3 regions of the Peribacillus sp. NPDC096622 genome follow, and region 2 is predicted to be linked to each of the others. Evidence: riboswitches for the same ligand, from Rfam matches in the RefSeq annotation. Region 2 holds a riboswitch; each other region holds the start of a gene.
The links. Region 2 has a riboswitch for thiamine pyrophosphate ahead of thiC (phosphomethylpyrimidine synthase ThiC). Riboswitches for the same ligand answer to the same signal wherever they lie in the genome.
Positions count from the first base shown of each region.

Region 1: linked by a shared signal. The riboswitch ahead of tenA (thiaminase II) and the one ahead of thiC (phosphomethylpyrimidine synthase ThiC) in region 2 are both predicted to bind thiamine pyrophosphate.
Region 3: linked by a shared signal. The riboswitch ahead of ACIQYG_RS02505 (ABC transporter substrate-binding protein) and the one ahead of thiC (phosphomethylpyrimidine synthase ThiC) in region 2 are both predicted to bind thiamine pyrophosphate.

Region 1 covers NZ_JBIWES010000012.1:42,889-50,235, reverse strand. The annotation lists gene ACIQYG_RS19635 (ABC transporter ATP-binding protein) at 1-1,130, opposite strand, end outside; gene ACIQYG_RS19630 (ECF transporter S component) at 1,149-1,727, opposite strand; gene tenA (thiaminase II) at 1,743-2,426, opposite strand; TPP riboswitch at 2,562-2,690, opposite strand; gene ACIQYG_RS19620 (MFS transporter) at 3,091-4,452, opposite strand; gene ACIQYG_RS19615 (2-keto-4-pentenoate hydratase) at 4,479-5,252, opposite strand; gene dmpG (4-hydroxy-2-oxovalerate aldolase) at 5,249-6,268, opposite strand; gene ACIQYG_RS19605 (acetaldehyde dehydrogenase (acetylating)) at 6,303-7,184, opposite strand; gene ACIQYG_RS19600 (2-keto-4-pentenoate hydratase) at 7,201-7,347, opposite strand, start outside.
Region 2 covers NZ_JBIWES010000003.1:484,155-491,501, forward strand. The annotation lists gene ACIQYG_RS08720 (cytochrome c oxidase assembly protein) at 1-657, shown strand, start outside; gene ACIQYG_RS08725 (carboxymuconolactone decarboxylase family protein) at 761-1,126, shown strand; gene ACIQYG_RS08730 (spore coat protein) at 1,184-1,816, opposite strand; gene ACIQYG_RS08735 (hypothetical protein) at 1,996-2,139, shown strand; gene ACIQYG_RS08740 (DUF3231 family protein) at 2,242-2,751, shown strand; gene thiC (phosphomethylpyrimidine synthase ThiC) at 3,030-4,811, opposite strand; TPP riboswitch at 4,948-5,062, opposite strand; gene ACIQYG_RS08750 (HAD family hydrolase) at 5,178-5,966, opposite strand; gene ACIQYG_RS08755 (histidine phosphatase family protein) at 6,125-6,670, opposite strand; gene ACIQYG_RS08760 (hypothetical protein) at 6,940-7,347, opposite strand, start outside.
Region 3 covers NZ_JBIWES010000001.1:525,242-532,588, reverse strand. The annotation lists gene ACIQYG_RS02520 (amidohydrolase) at 1-1,160, shown strand, start outside; gene rarD (EamA family transporter RarD) at 1,226-2,155, shown strand; gene ACIQYG_RS02510 (protein-glutamine gamma-glutamyltransferase) at 2,233-3,060, opposite strand; TPP riboswitch at 3,375-3,484, shown strand; gene ACIQYG_RS02505 (ABC transporter substrate-binding protein) at 3,618-4,613, shown strand; gene ACIQYG_RS02500 (thiamine-binding protein) at 4,625-4,909, shown strand; gene ACIQYG_RS02495 (ABC transporter permease) at 4,906-5,688, shown strand; gene ACIQYG_RS02490 (ABC transporter ATP-binding protein) at 5,672-6,415, shown strand; gene ACIQYG_RS02485 (TatD family hydrolase) at 6,433-7,203, shown strand; gene ACIQYG_RS02480 (NAD kinase) at 7,240-7,347, opposite strand, start outside.

The DNA of each region.
Region 1 (7,347 bases), on a different contig from region 2:
CGGAATACTTTAAGCAATGAGCGGACTCTCTCATCTATTTCTTGTTGCGGCCTTTTATCAATACGCAATGAATAAGCAATCTCTTCATATACAGTATTTGCAACGAACTGAAACTCAGGATTTTGAAAGACAAACGTCATATGATCCGTTGGATTTTTCACTCTTTTAATAGGGGTCCCCAATAATTCATACTTACCTTTCGTTTTTATGAACTGCATTAAGGCATGCAAAAGAGTACTCTTCCCCGCGCCATTTTCACCCCTGATTACAATCCATTCACCTGAATGTACCTTCAGCTCTTCAACCTTGATTTTTTCCTCTTTATTCCGAAAACCTCTAAAGCCTTGCACATCCATAAGGGGTGAATCATCTGTAAATGGGTGTTCCCGAATGGGTGCATATTTCTGTATATACTCATCCCAAACACCTGGGAACCAAATTCCATGTTCTTTCATTTCATTTTTATATAGTGAAAGAATGGTGTCTCTTGGACCATCAGCTATGATTTGACCGTCATCGTTAAAAAGCACGATTCTTTCGATGAATTCTAAAACATGGTCAATTTTATGCTCGACGATAATAACCGTTTTGTCTCGTCCGACTTCCTTCAACAATTCCCAGATTTCTTTCGTTCCTTCCGGATCAAGCATGGCGGTTGGTTCATCTAAAAATATAACTTCCGGTTCAAGGGCCAATACTGAAGCGATTGCCAGACGCTGTTTCATCCCGCCTGATAATGTTTCAATACTTGTATGGCCCAGGTTCAATCCTACTTTACGGAAATGATATTGAATCTTCTCTTTCATTTCTTCTTTAGGGACGGAAAGATTCTCAAGGACGAAGGCAATTTCCTCATCGGCAAATGGCATGCAAAACTGACTATCGGGATCTTGAAAAACATACCCCCACGAAGAAGGGCATTTCAATTTCTCCGTTTTCATCGGTACTTCGATGGAATTCGGAATCAATCCGCTTAACACTTGTAAAAGAGTCGACTTACCACATCCTGATGGTCCCAAAAGTAGCACTTTTTCTCCTTGATCAAACGATAGTGATAGGTCCTTGAATATCAAAGATTCATCACCGGGAAATTTCATTCTTAACTTTTCAACAGAAACGATTGGTTCCATGGCCCTCAACCTCTACTTTTAATCAAGTTCTGCATAATCTTTATTTGAAACCGGACGCACAAGATTAGTTACCCCTGTTGCTTCCAGGACTTTAACTAGATAATAGGCGGTCACACCAGCAAAGAATATGGAACCTACAAACCTCGCTATCATGAATAACGATAGATTCCAAGTAGAAAGCGCACCTATTTCCCCGTATGCAAAATCCATGATAACCGATGCCAAGCAGGAAGCTATCGCTGCTAAAATGGTCACCGGCATATTGAATTTTTTATATTTGAACCCCATGAACACCAGTTCCGCAAACAAACCTTGGACCACCCCATATAACAGTACGGTCAGCCCCCATGGTGAACCAAGAAAGAATTCCCCGGAAGCTGCAGCTATCTCCGCCAAAAGTGCCACACCCGGTTTCCGTAAAATTAAAAAGGCGACTGGCCCAGCTATAAACCACATACCATAAATAAGTTGATCCAGATGTAACCCTAATGGTTTAACGGAATAATAAACCGAACCCCAAAGAATATAAACGATTCCAAATGCAACCGCAATCACGATCGTGACTAATATATCCGTTAATTTCAATCCTTTTTTCATTGTTTCATTCTCCTTTTATACTTCTAGTGTTTCCTTATGAACAGGCCATGTCTCTAAACGATAAGCCATTTCCCAAAATGAGTATTCATATTGGCTACTAAGGATAAAATGCTCTTTCATTCTCTCCTTATCTTCATCAGTTACTTTTTCAGCAATCTCATCAAGCCTCGAAATTTGTTCTTCCACCAAAGTACGGAACCACTCTCCTCCGTAAGCCGCTATCCATTCTTGATAAATCGGCTCTTCGGGCATGCACCCTTGCAGCTTTTCACCTATCTCATAATACAGCCAGTAACACGGCAAGATAGCTGCAATAACATCTCCTAAATGTCCCGAATAAGCCGCACGATACATATGGGAAGTATAAGCATAAGCAGTCGGGGCTGGTTTGAAATTTTCCCGTTCTTCTTTTGTGATGCCTAATCTCTCGGAAAAATTCTCATGAAGCTTCAACTCCGCTTCATATGTTCCTTGTGCATGTCCGGCAAGCCTGCTTGTTGTATGTAAATCTGTAGCTTTGACTGCCCCTAAGGCTTGAACTCTAGCAAAATGAGATAAATAATAGGCATCTTGCATGACATAAAAACGAAAACTCTCCATTGGCAGAGTGCCATCTCCTATTCCTGCAACAAACGGGTGATTAAAACTAGCTTCCCAAATGTGATCCACTTCCTGACGAATTTCCTCTGAAAACTTCATGTCCATGACCTCCAAATTGTATTTTTTGAATGAATGTTACGAAAAAAACTTTTATCACCCCTTTTTTTGCAAACAAAAAACCACTTTCTTAAACGTAAAGAAAGTGGTTGTACAAGAAATAATACAGAAACGTATTGTTCCAGACCCCCACTTCCCTACGCTGGTATAAACCAGATCAGGTTCTAAGGGTCTTAAAGTCATACTTTAATCTCAGCTTCTGCGGTAAAAACACCTTTTACCTATAAAGCACCCCTAGTGGTACAAATTGTATATTTAATTTTCATTTGCCTTTATATTAACACGATAAATCCAATTGTCAAACGTATTAGAAAAGTTTTCATGATTTAGGGTTACTAAACAGTCAATCTTGCAACCATCATTTCCCGTCAGTTTAATAGCCTACAAAGAATTTGATCAAAGGGAGTTCATTTAGTAGTTTTCTCGTGAATTCAACTGCTTTACTCGTCGTGAATGTGATGTTTACTCGTGATTCAGCCCTTTTACTCGTGAATTCAGCTGTTTTACTCGTGAGTTTAGCGGTTTTACTCGTGAATTCAACCGCTTTACTCGTGAATTCTGTTATTCTCTAAAAAATGGCCTATATGTCAGGTATTAGTCTGCATGACTGTCCGCTGACATATAGGCCATCTACTAAAAAACAATATTATACATTCGACGTTGCTTTTAGTTTTATATTCCCCTCAATCTGTAGTTTATCATAGCTGCCATACCTCTCCTTCACAGCGAGTAACGCCAAGGCAGCCATTATGCTCGGAACCGTGAAGGCCATGAATGCATTTTGTGGCGAATAGTTTGCAGCCAGCAATAAACCTATTAATGTTGGGGCAACAATGGCTCCAATTCTACCAAAAGCCAAGGCCCAGCCTTTCCCGGTGGTCCTTATCTCCCGCGGATAATACTCGGATATATACGTATTGGCTAAATTCATCGTTCCGACTGTACAGGCTCCTCCAAAAGCGATGAGAATATATAATGCTACTGCATTTGAGGTTAATCCTAATATGACAAAACAGACCGTACCTATGGCACAGAGGGATACAAGTACTTTTCTATGGCCTATTTTCCCAACTAAGTATCCGCCAATTATAGATCCGCCAATTTGTCCTATTCCCGATATAAGATTGAAAGATAAACTGGATGAAAGGCCGTATCCGGACTGCTGCATGATTTTGGGTAACCATGTATTGAGTCCGTATACCATTAGTAAACAATTAAAGGCAGCTACCCAAAACGCAAATGTGCTGAGAGTACGCTTATTTTCGAAGAGTTTCTTGACAGGGAAGCCCTTTGCCCTTTCTTGGACTTTGGCAAACTCATAATCGTCAGACTCTTTATAGTCGCCATCTGGATCAATGCGATTCAGGATTCCAGCAAGCTTTGCTCCTTGTTTTCGAATAACATAATAGGAAAGCGATTCAGGGAATTGCTTCATGAAGAATGGCAGTGCCAGTAAGGGAAGCGCCCCTATCCAATACAAAACCCTCCAACTCATTTGTTCCATTACATATATTCCAATTAAAGAAGCAAGTATGCTTCCGATGGAATAACCGCAGTACATAGCGGTTACAATGAGCACCTTATTCTTTTTGGGTGAGTATTCCGCCATTAAGGAGATGACGTTTGGCATTAATCCTCCCATTCCCAAGGCTGCTATAAATCGCATAACCGAGAAAAAGGCAGGATTGGGGGCAAAACTTGAAAGTAATGTAAAAACACTGAATAAACATATACAAATGGCCAGCACTTTTTTTCTCCCTATTTTATCCGCCAAAGGTGCAAAAATGAGTGCTCCCACCATCATTCCGAACAATGAATAACTTGCTATTCCGCCAGCTTCGACTGGCGTCAAGCTCCATTCCTCCATCATCAATGGCAAACCTACTCCGTACATGGCTATATCAAATCCATCGAAGGTAATTGCGAACAAACACCACATAAAGACCATTATATGGAAACGGCCAAATTTACTATTACCCACCACTTCAGAAGCATTGACTTCACGCAATTAATTCCCTCCTCTTTGCCATATTTTCACGATATAACATGCAAAGTCAGTTTCCCTAGTTCACCATAATCTGCCATTATTTTATCGTTAGCCTGTATGGAAACGGCATCTGTAATTCCGCCTACCAAAACAATCATTCCAGCCTGTATGGTAAGTCCTTCACGGCTAATCATTTTTACAAGTTCCACAATCGAATGAATCGGATGATCGAGTACAGCTTCACCGCGACCTCTCTTTTGCATTTCACCATTTTGATATAGCGTAACTTCTGTTTGGGCCCAGTCCATGTGATATGGGGAATAAGCTTGATTGCTAAGCAAGATTTTGGCTGAGGATGCGTTATCCGCCACTACATCGGTAAGTGTAAAAGAAAAATTTTTATAACGGCTGTCAATAACCTCCAGTGCGAGGAATACACATTCAACAGCCGGCCAGACATCTTTCGCCGTTATATTTGCACCTTTCAATTCGTCTTTGAACAAAAAGGCAAGTTCGGGTTCCACTCGCGGATGAATGAGTTCCCCAACCTTTAATACAGGTCTTGTCAGTTCCATGGCAGATGTCAACCTGCCGTATATCGCTTCCTCTACCCCTACTTGCTTTTGTTTGGCTTTGCTCGTCAAGCCCATCTTCCATCCGATGAATCTGTTATCATCAGTAAGCGTATCATTTATGCTCAACTTCTGAATTTCATATGCTTGATTTACTGTTAGTTCAGGATTGGATAATGTAAGCTTATCCATTTCACGACCGTTTTTTTGCGAATCGGCTACCCGTTTTGCCAGTTGATCTAGTTTCATCTTAAAGTCCCTTCTTTCTGAAACGCCATTTGTTCAGCCACTTCAATTATGGTATCTTCCTGACCGCCAACCACTTTTTGTCGACCAAGCTCCATCAAAATATCCCGGGCGTCGACTCCATACTTTTTCGCCGCTTTATTTGCATGCAATAAAAAGCTGGAGTACACGCCACTATAACCCATGATTAAACTCGAGTCTGTTATTTCCTGGGGCTTAGGCATGATTGTATTTCCAACTTCCTCCGAAAGATCAAGCATTTTATATAAGTCAATTCCGGTACGGATACCCATCCTATCCAAAACGGCAACAAGCACTTCAGACTGTGTATTACCAGCACCTGCACCGAGACAGCGGATACTGCCGTCGATTCTATTCGCTCCTTCTTCAATTGCCACAAGTGAATTTGCCACAGCGAGCGATAAGTTATTGTGAGCATGAAAACCAATATCGATATTCAGCTTTGATCTTAATAACCGGATCCGAGCCTTCACGTCTTGGGGCAAAAAAGATCCTGCGGAATCAACAACATATACAGCATCCGCGCCATAGGATTCCATTAAAACGGCTTGTTCAAGAAGTTTTTCCGGTGATGCCATGTGAGACATCATTAAAAACCCGATCGCTTCCATACCGAGATGTTTCGCAGCTTCCAGATGTTGCTTTGAGACGTCCGCTTCCGTTACATGGGTTGCAATCCGCGCCATTTTTGCCCCCACTTGAGCGGCTTCTCTTAATTGGTCGATCGTCCCTATACCAGGGATTAATAGTACTGAAATAACGGATTCGCCTGCAGCTTGAACAGCGGCTTCCACCAATTCAATATCATTCACTTTTGAAAAACCATATTGTAAGGATGAACCGCCCAGTCCATCTCCATGTGACACTTCAATATAAGGAACACCTGCAGCACTAAGTTTCCCGGTCATGTTCTTTACTTGATCGATGGTGAATTGATGTGCCACTACATGGCTGCCATCCCGCAATGCAACTTCAGTCACCAATACATCTTTACGCAAATCAACCCCACCTTTACAGTTCTGATTATCTTTTTCAAACATATTGTTCGAATTGGCTTTTAGCGATTTCTTCCCCTACTTTTACAGCTGAAGCCGTCATTATATCCAAATTACCAGCATATACGGGAAGAAAATCTCCTAACCCTTTCACTTCCAGAAGGACTGTTATTTGTTTCCCATCAAATATTGGTTCTGTCTTCAAGCGGTATCCTGGAACATATTCAGAAACTTTTTTCGCCATCTTATTTATGGACGCTGTTATCGCTTTCACATCAAAGGAATCTGATTGAAGCAGACAATGAATCGTATCCCTCATGATGAGTGGCGGTTCGGCTGGATTCAGCAGAATAATAGCCTTTCCCTTTGTCGCTCCACCCACCTTTTCCAGGGCCCTTGCCGTCGTTAGGGTGAACTCATCAATATTAGCCCGAGTTCCAGGACCGGCACTCCTGCTGGAAATTGTCGCTATTATTTCAGCATATTCGACCTGTGCAACTTGACTGATCGCATGAACGATGGGGATTGTCGCCTGCCCGCCGCATGTAATCATGTTAACAACCGCCTCATTCAAATTCTCTTTTAAATTCACGGAAGGAACGATAAATGGTCCAATTGCGGCAGGAGTCAAGTCTATCAACTTCTTGTTCATCTTTTTCAAGGCTTTGCAGTGAAAAACATGCGCCTTCGCAGATGTGGCATCGAATAAAATGTCTGCAAGCTCCGGCCTTTCCAAAAAACCATCCATGCCATTGTCAATGACATGATGTCCGTGCATCCTAGCCTTCTTCAAACCCTCTGATTCCTTGTCGATACCAATCATTACCGACATCTCCAGAACATCCGATCGATGAATTTTCATCATTAAATCCGTTCCGATATTACCTGATCCAATAATCCCTACCTTTAGTTTTTTCAAGGCCGCTGTGCTCCTTTCACTCAAAATTAACCGATACCGTTCCAAGTTTTTCTCCAAAGTCAGCAGTAAAACGGTCACCCGGTTTCGCTTCGATCGCTGCTGATAATGCACCGGATAAAATGACTTCGCCCGCTTTCAAGGAACCTTTAAAGCGATGCAGTTT
Region 2 (7,347 bases):
TGGCCCTTATACCGTACCTTCTTGTGGATTCTTGGCATTCTCTGTGCAGCCTCAGCAATTATAGGCCCTATAGCCAATCGCGCACATATGGACTTTACGGCGCATATGGTTGGTCATTTACTGCTTGGAATGATTGCACCCATCCTGCTCGTGCTTGCTGCACCTATTACGCTTGCACTGCGCACACTTGATGTACAATCAGCAAGACGTCTTTCAAAGGTGTTGAAAAGTTGGCCGCTGCGCATTATGAGCAATCCAATCACTGCCTCCGTGCTTAATATTGGGGGGCTTTGGATACTTTATACGACTGGTTTGTACGGGTTGATGCATCAGAATGCCCTTTTGCATGCATTAGTGCATTTTCACGTGTTCATAGCGGGCTATCTATTCACTGCGTCCATGATTTATATGGACCCTGCGCCCCACAGGTTCAGCTTCATGTTTCGAGCTATCGTATTTACAATTTCACTGGCCGGCCATGATATCCTTTCTAAATATATTTTTGCCCACCCGCCAAGCGGAGTCACCAAGGTACAAGCGGAAAATGGCGGAATGTTAATGTACTATGCCGGTGATGCCATTGACGTTGCACTTATATGCATCCTTTGCTATCAATGGTTCAAAGCCACCCGACCCAAGGAATCACTTGCCTTGTAGGAAGGCGGTTCCATGATTACTTCGGTAAACTCCTGTTTAATCGTCCAACATTTAGCTCATACTAATTTTTGATGAAAAAATTTTGGATGGAGCTGAATGAAAAATGGAATATGAAGCTAACAATTCTACTGAAAATGCTCTTCGTGATTATAAAGCTGGAATCGGTGTCTTTACGCATAAAATGCCAGATCTTGCTGAGAAATTCAATTCGTTTACGGAAGAGTGCTTTAAAGAAGGTCAATTATCCAAGAAAGAAAAACAGCTTATCGCACTAGGAATAAGCCTATATTCACAAGATGAATACTGTATTATCTATCATACAAAAGGATGTCTTGATCAAGGTTGTTCCGAACAAGAAATTCTTGAAGCCATTGGTGTGACCGCGGCATTTGGCGGAGGAGCAACCATGAGTCAGGCTGTTACCCTCGTACAGGAATGCATTCAGGAAATCAATCAGATGAAACAATGAAAAAGAAGGGATAGGAGAATTAATCCTATCCCTTCTTTATGTTCTTAATAAATGCTTTTAATGACTCATGTTGTTGTTATTTCCTTGTGCGGGTGCATACGAATTCATCATTTGTTGCATATCCTGCTGTGCAAGCTGCGGAACTTGGTAATAATGATGTTTGTTTTGATATATCGAAATCTCATATGCCATTTCAATGCAGTTCGGAACGGAATCTGCAAATACGCGGCGAACCACCGGATTCGTTATTTCAAGCGCTGCCATCGCCTTCATGGATGCTGCAGACTTAACAGCTCCAAGCATCAAGCCTGAAATGCATTCATCCGTAATTTCCGATACGGATTGCAAAGGTTTCTTTGGCTGAGTTGGTGTCAATCCATATATAAAATCGTTACCTTGATTCATTTTGTAGCTCTGAGTCGGTTTGGAAGGATCCTGGCCCGTTTGGAAGCACTCCAATGAAATATTATATTCATCTTGGATGAACTGATATTGACGATCCAGAATGTCGAGTAATTCCTGATCTTGGATATGCTGACGCAAAAGAGTATATGTGTTTAAAGTACCAATCGCTCCCGACAACACTTCATGTACATCGAATACTTCGTGACCACCGTGATTCATTTGTGGGGGAATGGCACCCGTTTGCATGTTCTGGTGTACTTGACCTTGTTGATATTGGTTTTGCATTGTAATTTCCCTCCTCATATTATCAATCATGCGAACACGTTTAGTATGTTAAACCCCAACCGGATTATTCAATCTAAACTCTTCCAAGAAGACCAAAAAGCTGCTACATCATTTTTTTCTGTATAAAAAAAACGTGGCGCTTTAAACTATAAACACTTTATAACATGGGAGGATTTCTAATGACACATCAATGCTTCTATTGTAATGATGTCACGGAAGAAAAAAAAATCCATGTCGTAACATTTCAAGTTACTGACACGGATAGAAATGAAATGCTTTGTGATGAATGTTATCAAGAATGGCTACAAGGAATAAAAGGTTAAGCATCAAAAGCCCTCTAACATTTCCCAAACATAAACGATGATGCATGCTTGGATGAATTCAGGGTAACTTAAATGCGTTAATGAATTTCAAGGAGGATGGTTATGGGAATTTTAAGCGGAAATCCGAAAGATGAGCCTATGCATTATGGAGAGGTATTTGGAACCTGGGCATTTCTAACAACTACAAAAGGGTTGATTGCCTGTCATCAAACTATGCTTAATCATACTGGCGACAAGGACCTGCATAAATTACTTGTTGAAGTGATCAATCAAGGGAAACAGGAACATGACCAACTTGAATCATTATTAAAAGAAAATAACGTAGGATTGCCTCCGTCACCACCTGAAAGGCCTAAAGCTAATTTGGAGGATATTCCCGTCGGGGCACGTCTTCAAGATCCTGAAATCTCTGCTTCAGTATCAATCGATATTAATGCAGGATTAGTTGCTTGCAGCCAAATGATGGGTCAATGCATCCGCGAAGATATTGCACAGATGTTTGCGCAATTCCATACCAATAAAGCTGCATTGGGTGCTGACTTCCTAAGATTGAATAAGGAAAAAGGATGGCTTGTCCCTCCTCCTCTTCATATTAGAAAAACAAGTATGTAAATAGTAATGAAATATCCCCTTAATCATGTTTTGTGATTGAATGCCCAACATGATTAAGGGATTAATTCCATAAGGACGATCAAGGAATCATTACCATTGCAAACTTTCGATTAAGTGGCACTTTGTACATTGTTGACTATAATCATTTATCACAAATTCATGGTTACAATTTTCCCGAAAAGTGTTCAGCTCCCTTTTCAGCTGTTCCAATTGAGTTTCCAACTGTTTCATTTCAATTTTTATCTGGATTACCCGATTCATCGAATTCTCCTTCGGAATCATTGATAGATTTTCCCATCCGTTTTCCTAAATTCATTCGCTTTTTCTTTAAGCCCTTCATCGATTACCGACTCAAAACCCAGACCCTTCTCCTTCGCCAAATCACGGATGTCCTGAGAGATTCTCATACTGCAGAATTTTGGTCCGCACATTGAACAGAAATGGGCTGTTTTGGCACCTTCAGCCGGTAGAGTTTCATCGTGATATTCAACTGCCCTTTCAGGGTCAAGAGAAAGATTGAATTGATCTCTCCAACGAAATTCGAATCTGGCCTTCGAAAGGGCATCATCCCGTTTTCTTGCCTGCGGATGGCCTTTTGCAAGGTCAGCTGCGTGAGCTGCAATTTTGTAAGTAATGACCCCTACCCGAACATCCTCTTTATTCGGTAGCCCCAAATGCTCTTTCGGTGTCACATAGCAAAGCATGGCAGTACCAAACCATCCAATCATGGCAGCACCAATCGCAGAAGTGATATGGTCATATCCAGGAGCTATATCCGTCGTCAATGGTCCCAGGGTATAAAATGGTGCTTCTTGACAGACTTCCAGCTGCTTATCCATATTTTCTTTAATCAAATGCATCGGTACGTGACCGGGTCCCTCCACCATTACTTGAACGTCGTGCTTCCAAGCAATCTTCGTCAACTCCCCAAGTGTTTCCAATTCGGCAAATTGTGCCTCATCGTTTGCATCTGCAATGGATCCAGGACGGAGACCGTCACCTAATGAGAATGCGACATCATACGTCTTCATGATTTCACAAATCTCTTCAAAGTGAGTATAGAGAAAACTTTCTTGGTGGTGGGCCAAGCACCATTGTGCCATTATGGAGCCTCCCCTGGAAACAATGCCCGTAACTCGCTTTGCTGTCATTGGGATGTATCGCAAAAGCACACCAGCGTGTATGGTGAAGTAATCGACACCTTGCTCAGCCTGCTCGATTAATGTATCCCGGAAAACTTCCCAATTTAAATCTTCCGCGACTCCATTCACTTTTTCCAATGCTTGATATATCGGAACCGTTCCAACCGGCACAGGTGAATTCCTAATAATCCATTCCCGCGTCGTGTGAATATTCTTTCCTGTGGAAAGATCCATTATGTTGTCTGCACCCCATCGTGTTGCCCAAGTCATTTTCTCCACTTCAGCTTCGATCGATGAACTAACAGCTGAGTTTCCAATATTCGCATTTATTTTCACGTGAAAATTACGTCCGATGATCATGGGCTCACTTTCCGGATGGTTAATATTTGCCGGAATGATCGCCCGCCCGCTAGCTACCTCTTCTCTTACAAACTCAGGGGCTACATTTTCCCTGATCGAAATGAACTCCATTTCTGGAGTAATGATACCTTTACGGGCATAATGGAGCTGGGTTACGTTTTTCCCTTTCACTGCACGCAATGGTTTTCTTTTCAATCCCGGAAAAACTTCGGCATTGGATTGTGATTCCACTTTTCTATATCCGTTATCTTCGGGCTTTATTTCACGCCCTTCATACTCTTCAACATCTTCCCGTTCCAGAACCCAGCTGCGTCTAATCGGGGAAAGGCCTTTATGAATATCAATGGGATATTCTGAATCCGTATAGAAGCCGCTTGTGTCATATACACGTAAAGGCGGATTCTCCTCTTCGCCGAATGCCCCTGTTGTCGGACTTAGCTTAATTTCACGCATAGGTACTTTAATATCGGGTCTAGATCCCTCAACATACACTTTTTTACTCCCGGCAAAACTGGACATAATTGAAACGTTCATGTCATTTACTGAATTACTCATCATGATTTCATTTCTCCTTTTTAAGTTCATTTAAAAAGGACAAAATCCAATCCATTTCGCACGAAAAAGCCAGGTCTCATATTTAAAGACCCGGCTAACGTTAGTATGACTACAGAAATGACCAATTGAAATGTCATCGTTCAGTAGATTCTAACTTCCCCACGCTGGTATGAACCAGATCAGGTCCTGAGGGTTAAGAAGCTTAAGCGCTTCCCTCTCAGCCCAACTTTTATTGGACACCCCTAGTCTGAATAATTTAATTGATTACACGGTAACTATAGCTCACCCTTTTCATTCTGTAAATAATTTGAAAGACCTAATATTTTCTCTACAATTATCTAAAATTGTTATTTGGAGGAGGACCGCCAATTAATCCCTCAGGCTCTCAAGGATAGGGAAAAGCTCCTCTAAATGCGTGATTTCATAGGTTGGAATCACTTCATTCCGTTCCTTATCATGGCGATTTATCCAGACCGACTTTATACCTACCCGTGATGCTCCAAGGATATCGGTCATTAAATTATCGCCGACCATCAATACTTCATCCTTATCAAGCTCCATGATTTCCAAAGCATGCTCAAAAATGGAGGCATCCGGTTTACCTCGTCCAAATGCGCCTGAAATCACGATTTGGTCGAAATAAGGAACCAGTTCAGGCGTAATTTCAAGTTTGGTATTTTGCAGTTCAGGAGATCCGTTCGTAAGCAATAGCAATTTGTACTTCCCTTTTAATTCATCCAGAACACGGAATGTTTCTTCATAGATAAATGGCTTTTTGCGTCTTTCAGCCGGGAAACGTTCTGCCAGTTCAAGCCCAAATTCCGGGTCATCGATCCCTAAAGCCTTCAAGCCCCTCGTCCACGCTTCTTTCCGATAAGCCGGTACAATCCCGGCCATCTTCCGGAATTCATCATGGTCATCTTGAAAATTCCCCCATAGTCCCTCAAATGGGTTGATTCCAATCATTTGAGTGAATGCATATGTATCGTAAGAAGAATAAAGCTCACGCGCTTCCTTCCGCACCGCTTCTTCAAACTCGTCGACATTCAGACCATATTTCTCCTTGGCAACTTGACATGTGGCAACAAAAGCCTCTTTTACACTTTTCTGATCCCAAAGTAATGTATCATCTAAATCAAAAAAAACTGCCTTCAGCAAAATGTCCACCCCTCTTTCCCCAATATTGAATTCGTAAAAATTACACTATTACAATAATAAACCACAACCAATAAAAAAAGAATAACTATTCGGAAAATGCCTGCCTCTTTCTTAAAATCAGCAAAATGGCTTACCTTTTCCCGGTGGGAAACCATATATTATTTACCTTCTCTTCTTTCAAATACATACAGTTTTCCATTACTGGCAATCTTGAATTTTGGACCGATGAACCCTCGCCGGATCAGCTCTTTCCTCAGATATACCATGAGGGCGGCATGACTCACGATCAGAACATTCCTTTCCCCCTTTGCAAAAACTTCATCCAATACTTTATTGATCCTTTGCTCTGCAATCTTAATTTCCGCCCTAGTCTGCTTGTTGATCACCGAGCAGCAGCGAATCCAGATGGCCCAAAGGATGAACGGCAGCTTGATGCTGCCTCTAAGAGGGGGTGATGGTATTTCCCGCAGCTCCTCCATCCGATGAACCGTACCTGGATAGATGTGTTCCGCTGTCTTGACAGCTCTCGACATATCACTGCAATAACATTCTTGCCATTCCTCAACACCAAATAAAGTCGTTCCATAAATAATATCCGCTGCATCATAGTCCTCAAACCATTGCTTCATATCATCCGCCGTCACAGATCTCCCAGTAGGAAATTCATGTGCCACCTTAAAATGCCGTACCAAACCAATTTTCATATATTCTCCTTTTTATCTTTTAAAATATTCATTTCTTTTTCCTGTAAAAGCCCTTAACAATATATTAACCTATGTAAAGCTATATAATAAATGCAAGTTGAAACCATTAAAAACCTTACTGAGCTCTCCTTGACATTGTGTATGGTTAAAGGTTCTCACAGATTGAGTCACTGCAAGCATTTGATTATGATAGGGAAAGATATCATGGGCAAGACCATATGTAAAATGATCGAAAAAAGAGAAAGCATATCGCCTTCTCCTTTTATCGTTTAATCTATGAATTGAAGTTCTGTTATCGTACATCTTTTCCTGAATTTATATTTCCCGCTCAAATCACTGAATTGATAATCATTTAGAGATTTCCCCAGTTGTTCCTTTAGTTTATCCACCGTGATGGATTCCTCAACTGTCTCTTTCCAATTTTCATTTCCCATTATCTCTTCGAACGGAATGGTAGCCAGGACTTCATCATATATCTGGATGCTTTGATCGATGCCGAAGCTGCCATAGATACTGCCATTTTCATCAGCAAAGATATCCTCCGATTCCAATTCTTCCACCAACACTTCCAGATATCCCTTTGACTTAACAGGCTTGATGGCAATCTCCGCTTCTGCCTTTACAGGTCCCAATCTCTTATCTATGATCTCTATCGTCAATTTAACGTGAACGGGCGG
Region 3 (7,347 bases), on a different contig from region 2:
TGGTCAATTCGCGCGCCCTTTTGGAAGCGGATATTAAAGAAGATATAAAAGAACCTCCAGGCGGGGTGATCTGCCGTTATCCTGACGGACGTTTAAATGGTCTATTTAAAGAAAGTCAGGCGCAGAACCTTATTTTAGAAAGCCTTCCCGGCATTGATCAAGAGTATATCGAAAACGCGCTCACAGAGGCCATAGAAGACGCATATAAGCTAGGTTTGACTGGCGGACATACTGAGGACCTCCATTACTACAATGGCTTCATGCCGACATATCAGGCGTTTAAATCGGTAATCGAGGACCGGGAAATGGCCTTTCGCGCCAACTTACTCGTCCATCACGAAGCGTTTGAAGAAATGCTGGCAGCAGGCGGCGGCTATCAGAAAGGTACGCGATACATCAAATTCGATAGTATGAAGATATTTACCGACGGCTCCTTAGGCGGACGCACAGCCTTGTTGAGCGAACCTTATGTAGATCAAAAGAATACGAATGGAGTTGCGATATTCACTGAAAACGAGCTTCAGGAATGGGTGAAAAAAGCAAGGGCTGCCGGAATGCCGATTGCTGTCCATGCGATTGGCGATCTCGCTTTTGAATATGTCTTGAATGCAATTGAAGCCCTCCCCCCGAAAAAGGGACAGAGGGACCGGCTCATCCATGCGCAGATTGTCCGGCCGGAGCTGTTGGAGCGGGCGGCAAAGCTGCCGGTGATCTTTGATATCCAACCGGGTTTCGTCCCATCCGATTTTCCGTGGGTGGAAGAAAAGGTTCCTGCCGATCTGTTGGAATTCTCCTATGCCTGGAAAACCTATTTGAATTTGGGCATCATTTGTGCGGGGGGATCGGATGCACCCATTGAACCCTTAAATCCGATTTTGGGCATTCATGCTGCTGTCACAAGGATGAAAATCAACAGTGAGGACCGTACTGTATATGGCTTGGGTGAAAGGCTTTCCGTTTACGAGGCTTTCGCACTGTATACCAAGGGGAGTGCTGCAGCAATCAGGCAGGAAAAACGCCGCGGTGTGATCAATAAAGGGTACGATGCCGATTTTACCGTGTTTAATCTGGATGTCTTTGCTGTTGCGCCGGATGATCTCCTGAAAGCTGAGGCGGTCATGACGGTCATTGATGACAAAATCATGTATGATAAAAATTAACAGTTGCAAAAAAAGAAATGGAAATACAAAATTGTTAGATGGAATTAATGGAAAGAAGGCTTGTTATGAAAGTGGATGAACAAAAAGAAGGGGCGATTTATGCAGCCCTTTCTTACATGATGTGGGGAGTTGTGCCGATTTACTGGAAGTTCCTTCAGGGAGTCGGTGCAATAGAAATTTTAGCTCAGAGGGTATTATGGTCTTTCGTGTTCATGCTGGTTTTATTGATGTTCATGAAAAAATGGCAAGCGTTTCTTGATTATGTCAAAAACATAATGGGAAATCCGAAACTCTTTACGGCATTACTAACGGCGTCACTGCTTGTTACAGCTAATTGGGGAGTGTTCATATGGGCCGTTAACTCTGGCCGCATCCTCGACACGAGCCTTGGATATTATATCAATCCGCTAGTCAGTGTACTATTGGGAGTGATAGTCTTAAAAGAAAAATTGAGCGGGGCCCAAATCATTTCATTCCTGCTTGCAGGAATCGGAGTCTTGATCCTTGGCATTCATTTCGGTACGATCCCGTGGATCTCTCTTGTTTTGGCCATGACCTTTGGATTATACGGTCTGGCAAAAAAAATGATCAAGGCCGAATCGGCGATCGGGCTGACGCTCGAAACGATGATGGTAACGCCCCTGGCCCTGGGTTACCTGATATACTTGATGAACCGGTCAGAAATGCAATTCTTTACAGATGGGAGCACAAGCTTGCTGTTGGTGGGCGGCGGTATTGCCACGGCATTGCCTCTTTTATATTTTGCAAAAGGGGCGGAGAAGATCCCGTTATCGATGCTTGGCATTTTTCAGTATATCGCTCCGACCTTATCTTTATTGATCGGGGTATTCGTCTATCATGAAAGTTTCACCAAAGCACATCTTTTAGCCTTTTTGTTCATATGGTCAGCCTTGGCTGTTTATACACTATCCATAACGAAATGGGGTCAGGCAAGTGCACGCAGGTTCAAAGGCAAAGGGAATATTGGGGCGTGAAAAGAAAAAATGCTTGGGAGATCTCTCCCCAAGCATTTTTTTTATGCCGGTGGTTTTACGGCGTGGGAACTAAAGGGTCATGAGAGGTATATCTTCGAACCTATTTCAGAGACAATACAATCGGAAAGGCTGGCAGGACTGTTACCGGGCTTTGCACGGGGGAAATTTTGTTGGAATTGTCTATAGAAGGAACTATCCAGGAAAATGATATGCGTTGTCAGGAATGCTGATATGGTGGCGTACGGCTTTCTATTGCTATTCAATTCATTGATGATTCCCTGTGCAGTGGTAATCCCGATCCCGTGGCCATAAAAGAGGCCATTTCCTAATAATATCGCATTTTCACCTTGCCATTCAGGAGTTGCCTCGTCGTGATCAGGGTTTTTGAAGTAAACGCAATCACCTGGTAAATAATCCCGTCCTTGGTGAACGATAAGAGCCATATTCCTTGGAGGGCGCCAATCATATAAAAATAGATCTGAAAAAAGATAGTCGAAATTCCTAGGGCCGATTAAATCCAAAATCGCCTTTAAAAAAGTGACGACTATCGCTGTCCCGCATTCGAAGGCATAAAGCCTTCCATTCATGAAAATGTCAACGAGTGCAGCATGGGGGAGGATCCCTGGCTGAAGGGTAAAGGTGCCATCCTTTGAAAGGTGCCAATATTGTTGATTGGATTGAGATTCCTCAAGTGTGGAAAATTCCGGACCGCTTTTATCCAACGCAATAGCTGCCTGTATGACTCGGTTCCTCAGCTGTATCTCGAAATTGAAATCCCCAAAGTTCCGATATTCAAAAACGTTAGAATCTTCCGCCAAGCATTGAAGAGTTTCAAGCGATTTAGCAGATGCTGTACCTGGTTGGATTTGACTGACATCTAACCATTTTTGATTAATCTTTATCATGATCATATCCACCTTTTGCTTATGAAATTAAGGGTTTAATAAAACCAGTAAACAAAAATGTCTACAGGTAATGCACATTATATGAATGCTTGCAAAGAAATGACTATTTGGAACGTGTCCGCCACCGTTGCAGCCAAGAATGATTGGAATGAAAAGAGGCAGACTTAGTTTGCTTCCAATGATTTTCGTTCGAAAAGCTGTTTTGCTAGATATCCTAAAGTGCCAGGAATACCTTTCCAATTAGTGAGAAGAAGCAAATTAGTATTCCTTTTTCCCTATGAATTGATATAATGAGAGAGAAAAGTTCATATGTGCGAGAAATGTAGGGGGGCCAGTACTGCTGGCTGAGATTGCATCCTTTAGATGCTGACTCTTTGAACCTGATCTGGATGATGCCAGCGGAGGGAACATATTATTACTGATTTTCTGTTTTGTATGTTAACGTCCGAATTCATCTTCGGGCGTTTTTTGCTTTTTTATCCAGTATTTGAATAGACCCTGAAGCCCCATTATGTTCCGGCATATGGAACTTATAAGATGTGTAGGAGGATAATGACTTGAATAAATTCTTACCACTGTTAACTTCGTTGTTCCTTTTGGCTGGATGCGGAGCAGGCGGAACTAATGAAAAAGAAGAAGCATCTAAAAATGAAGAATTAAAAAAGGTATCGGTCGTGCTCGATTGGACACCGAATACAAACCATACTGGATTGTATGTAGCCAAGGAAAAAGGTTATTTTAAAGATCAAGGTCTTGATGTGGAAATTATCATGCCAGGTGAAGCTGGAGCCGATAAGCTTGTCGCTTCAGGGAAATCTGAATTTGGCGTGAGCTACCAGGAGGGCATAACGCAGGCCCGCGTGCAGGGCGTGCCGATTGTTTCGGTAGCTGCCGTCATCCAGCATAATACCTCGGGATTCGCTTCCCCTGAGGCAAAGGACATTAAAACTCCCAAGGATTTTGAAGGGAAAACGTATGGTGGCTGGGGATCTCCGGTTGAAAAGGCCATAATTGATTCACTCATGAAAAAAGAAAATGCGGATGTAAATGAAGTGGACATAGTCAATACAGGAGATATGGATTTTTTCACTTCGGTTAAAAGGGATATAGATTTTGCCTGGATTTATTATGGTTGGACAGGCATTGAGGCTGAGTTGCGAAATGAAAAGCTTAATATGGTTTACTTAACCGAATACTCTGATAAGCTTGATTACTATACACCTGTTTTGACTACAAATGAAAAGATGATAAAAGAAAATCCCGAGACTGTTAAAGCATTCGTTCATGCAGCTTCGAAAGGGTACCAGTATGCGATTAAGAATCCTGATGATGCAGCAGGCATGTTAATTAAGTCTGCACCGGATCTTGATGCAAAACTAGTAAAGAAAAGCCAGGAGTGGCTTGCAGCCAAGTATCAGGATGATGCTCCGCGATGGGGTGAACAAAAGCTTGAAATTTGGAAGAATTACAGTGAGTGGATGACTGAAAATAAGCTTCTTGAAGGTGATTTCGATCCTGAAAAGGCATTTACCAATGAATTTTTACCAAAATAGGAGGAAATACAATGGCCAATTCATTAATTAGTATACAAATTATTCCTAAAGGGGAAAATGTCATCCCTATGGTCGATGAAGCAATCAAGATCATTGAAGAATCAGGTGTCAAGTATGAGGTTCACCCGCTTGAAACGACAATGGAGGGGGAGCTTTCCGAACTTTTTGCCGTGATAGAAAAAATGAATGTAAGAATGATTGAAATAGGATCGCCGAACGTCATTTCCCAAGTGAAAATATTATATCAGCCAAGCGGGATTACGATGGATACGTTAACGGAGAAATATCGGGCATGATCGGAAGGGGAATTTGGAAGAAGGGGGCTCCCTTCTTTCTTTTATTATTGTTGCTGATAGTATGGGAGTCAGTGACAGTCTTATTGAAAGTTGAAGAATGGCTGCTTCCCGCTCCATCGGCCATTTTCATTGAAGGAATTGAGTCGTCCCGCAATCTTTACGGACACCTTATATCCACAACGGAGCTTGCGTTGTCGGGTTTTTTTATTGGAAGCTGCATCGGCTTATTGATCGCGGCAATTCTGCACCTTTTTCCAGGTGTAAAGGACGCGGTTTATCCTCTGCTCATACTATCACAAAATATACCTATCATTGTTTTGGCGCCGCTATTGGTGATCTGGTTTGGCTTTGGCATGCTGCCTAAGTTAATCGTGATTTCGCTGGTATGTTTTTTTCCGGTTGCGGTTGCATCATTGGACGGTTTTCGCCAGACACCATACGAGCTTAAGCATTATTTCAAGATGATGGGAGCGGGGAAAAGCCAGTTATTTTGGAAGCTGGAACTTCCTCACTCGATCCCGTTCATTTTCTCCGGCCTGAAAATTTCGGCTACTTATAGTGTAATGGGTGCGGTTATTTCGGAATGGCTTGGGGCAAAATCGGGGATTGGTGTTTATATGACTCTCGCTTCTTCAGCGTTCAGGACAGATCGGGTGTTTGTAGCCATTTTCATCATTATGGGAATGAGCCTGATCTTTTTTGGAATCATCACCTTCCTGGAGAAATACTTAGTTTCTTGGAAGAGAAAGGAGGGCGAAAAGGATGAAGCTCGAAATTAAAGACGTCTCCTATTCTTTCGATGGTAAACAGAATATATTAGAGAATATGAATTTCCATGTGAATGATGGGGAATTTGTTACGATCCTCGGGCCATCGGGCAGCGGTAAAAGTACATTGTTCCACTTGATCGGCGGCATTTTGAAGCCTGATCATGGCATCATTTCACTGGATGGTAAAAAGATAAATGGCTTAAAGGGCCATATCAGCTATATGCCTCAGCAGCCTTCCCTTTTACCTTGGAGAACGGTATTGGAAAATGTTTTGCTTGGAAGTGAAATTGCTGGGATCAGAGATAAAGAAAAGGCAAAATCCCTTTTGATGAAAGCTGGTTTAGAAGAGTACGAGAAAGCATATCCGCGTGAATTATCTGGAGGCATGAAGCAAAGGGCCGCATTCATTCGGAGTATCTTAAGTCCACAGGACTTGATGTGCCTGGACGAACCCTTTTCTGCCTTGGATGAACTGACAAGATTGCAAATGCAAAAATGGCTGTTGTCGGTTTGGGAAGAAAATCGGAGGTCGGTGCTTTTTGTTACTCACAGCATAGATGAAGCGGTTTTCCTATCAGATAGAATTTATGTGTTATCAGCAAAACCGGCTGCTGTCATCAAAGAAGTGAAAGTTCCATTTTCAAGGCCAAGAAGAGAAGAACAGCTTCTTAGTGATGAGTTCTTTCATTTGAAGAGAGAATTATATGCAGCACTCAAGCCAACTTTCACTACTTAAGTAGGAGGCGATTACATTTGAGAATCATCGACAGCCATATCCATTTGGATAAGTATGATGTTGTTAAGCGGAAGCAGATCCTGAATGACATGGAAAAGGTTCAGTTGGAATCCTTGCTGACTGTTTCCATGAATTTGGCTTCTTCGATTAACAATTATCAGCTTTCACTCAAAGATTCACGAATTAAGCCTGCCTTTGGTTTTCATCCAGAGCAGCCCCTCCCGAGTGATGAAGAAGTGTACGAATTATTGAGCTGGATGCGGGAACATAGTCAAGCTATGGTTGCCATAGGTGAGGTTGGGCTGCCCTATTACTTAAGGCAGGAAAATCCCGATATTGATAACTCAGCATATATAGTGATACTGGAGAGGTTCCTGGCCTTAGCTAAAGAGGTTGAAAAGCCGGTTATCCTTCATGCCGTCCATGACGATGCACCCATCGTTTGCGACCTTTTGGATAAGCATCAAATCACGAAGGCACACTTTCATTGGTTTAAAGGCGATATCCGGACAGTTGAAAGAATGGCCGAAAAGGGCTACCGCATTTCGATTACACCAGATGTTTGCTATGAGAGGGAAGTACAGGAATTAGTTTCGGCATACCCACTTAAGCTGATGATGATAGAAACGGATGGACCATGGCCGTTTGAAGGGGTTTTCAATGGGAAATGGACCCATCCCGGCATGATGCATGACAGTGTACGTCAAATTGCTTCAATTAAAGGATTGCCGATTGAGGATGTCTATGAAATCCTTTATCAAAATACGAAAGATTTTTATCATATATAAAGGTACCGGTTATCATATCCGGTACCTTTATTTCGTTTAGAGAAAGGTCCTTTTAACCTTTTCCCAAAAGGAATTGTCTTTTAGCTTAACGGTCTTGATGACTTTACCGCTTAACCGGACCTTTACCTTTTCGACATGATTGAT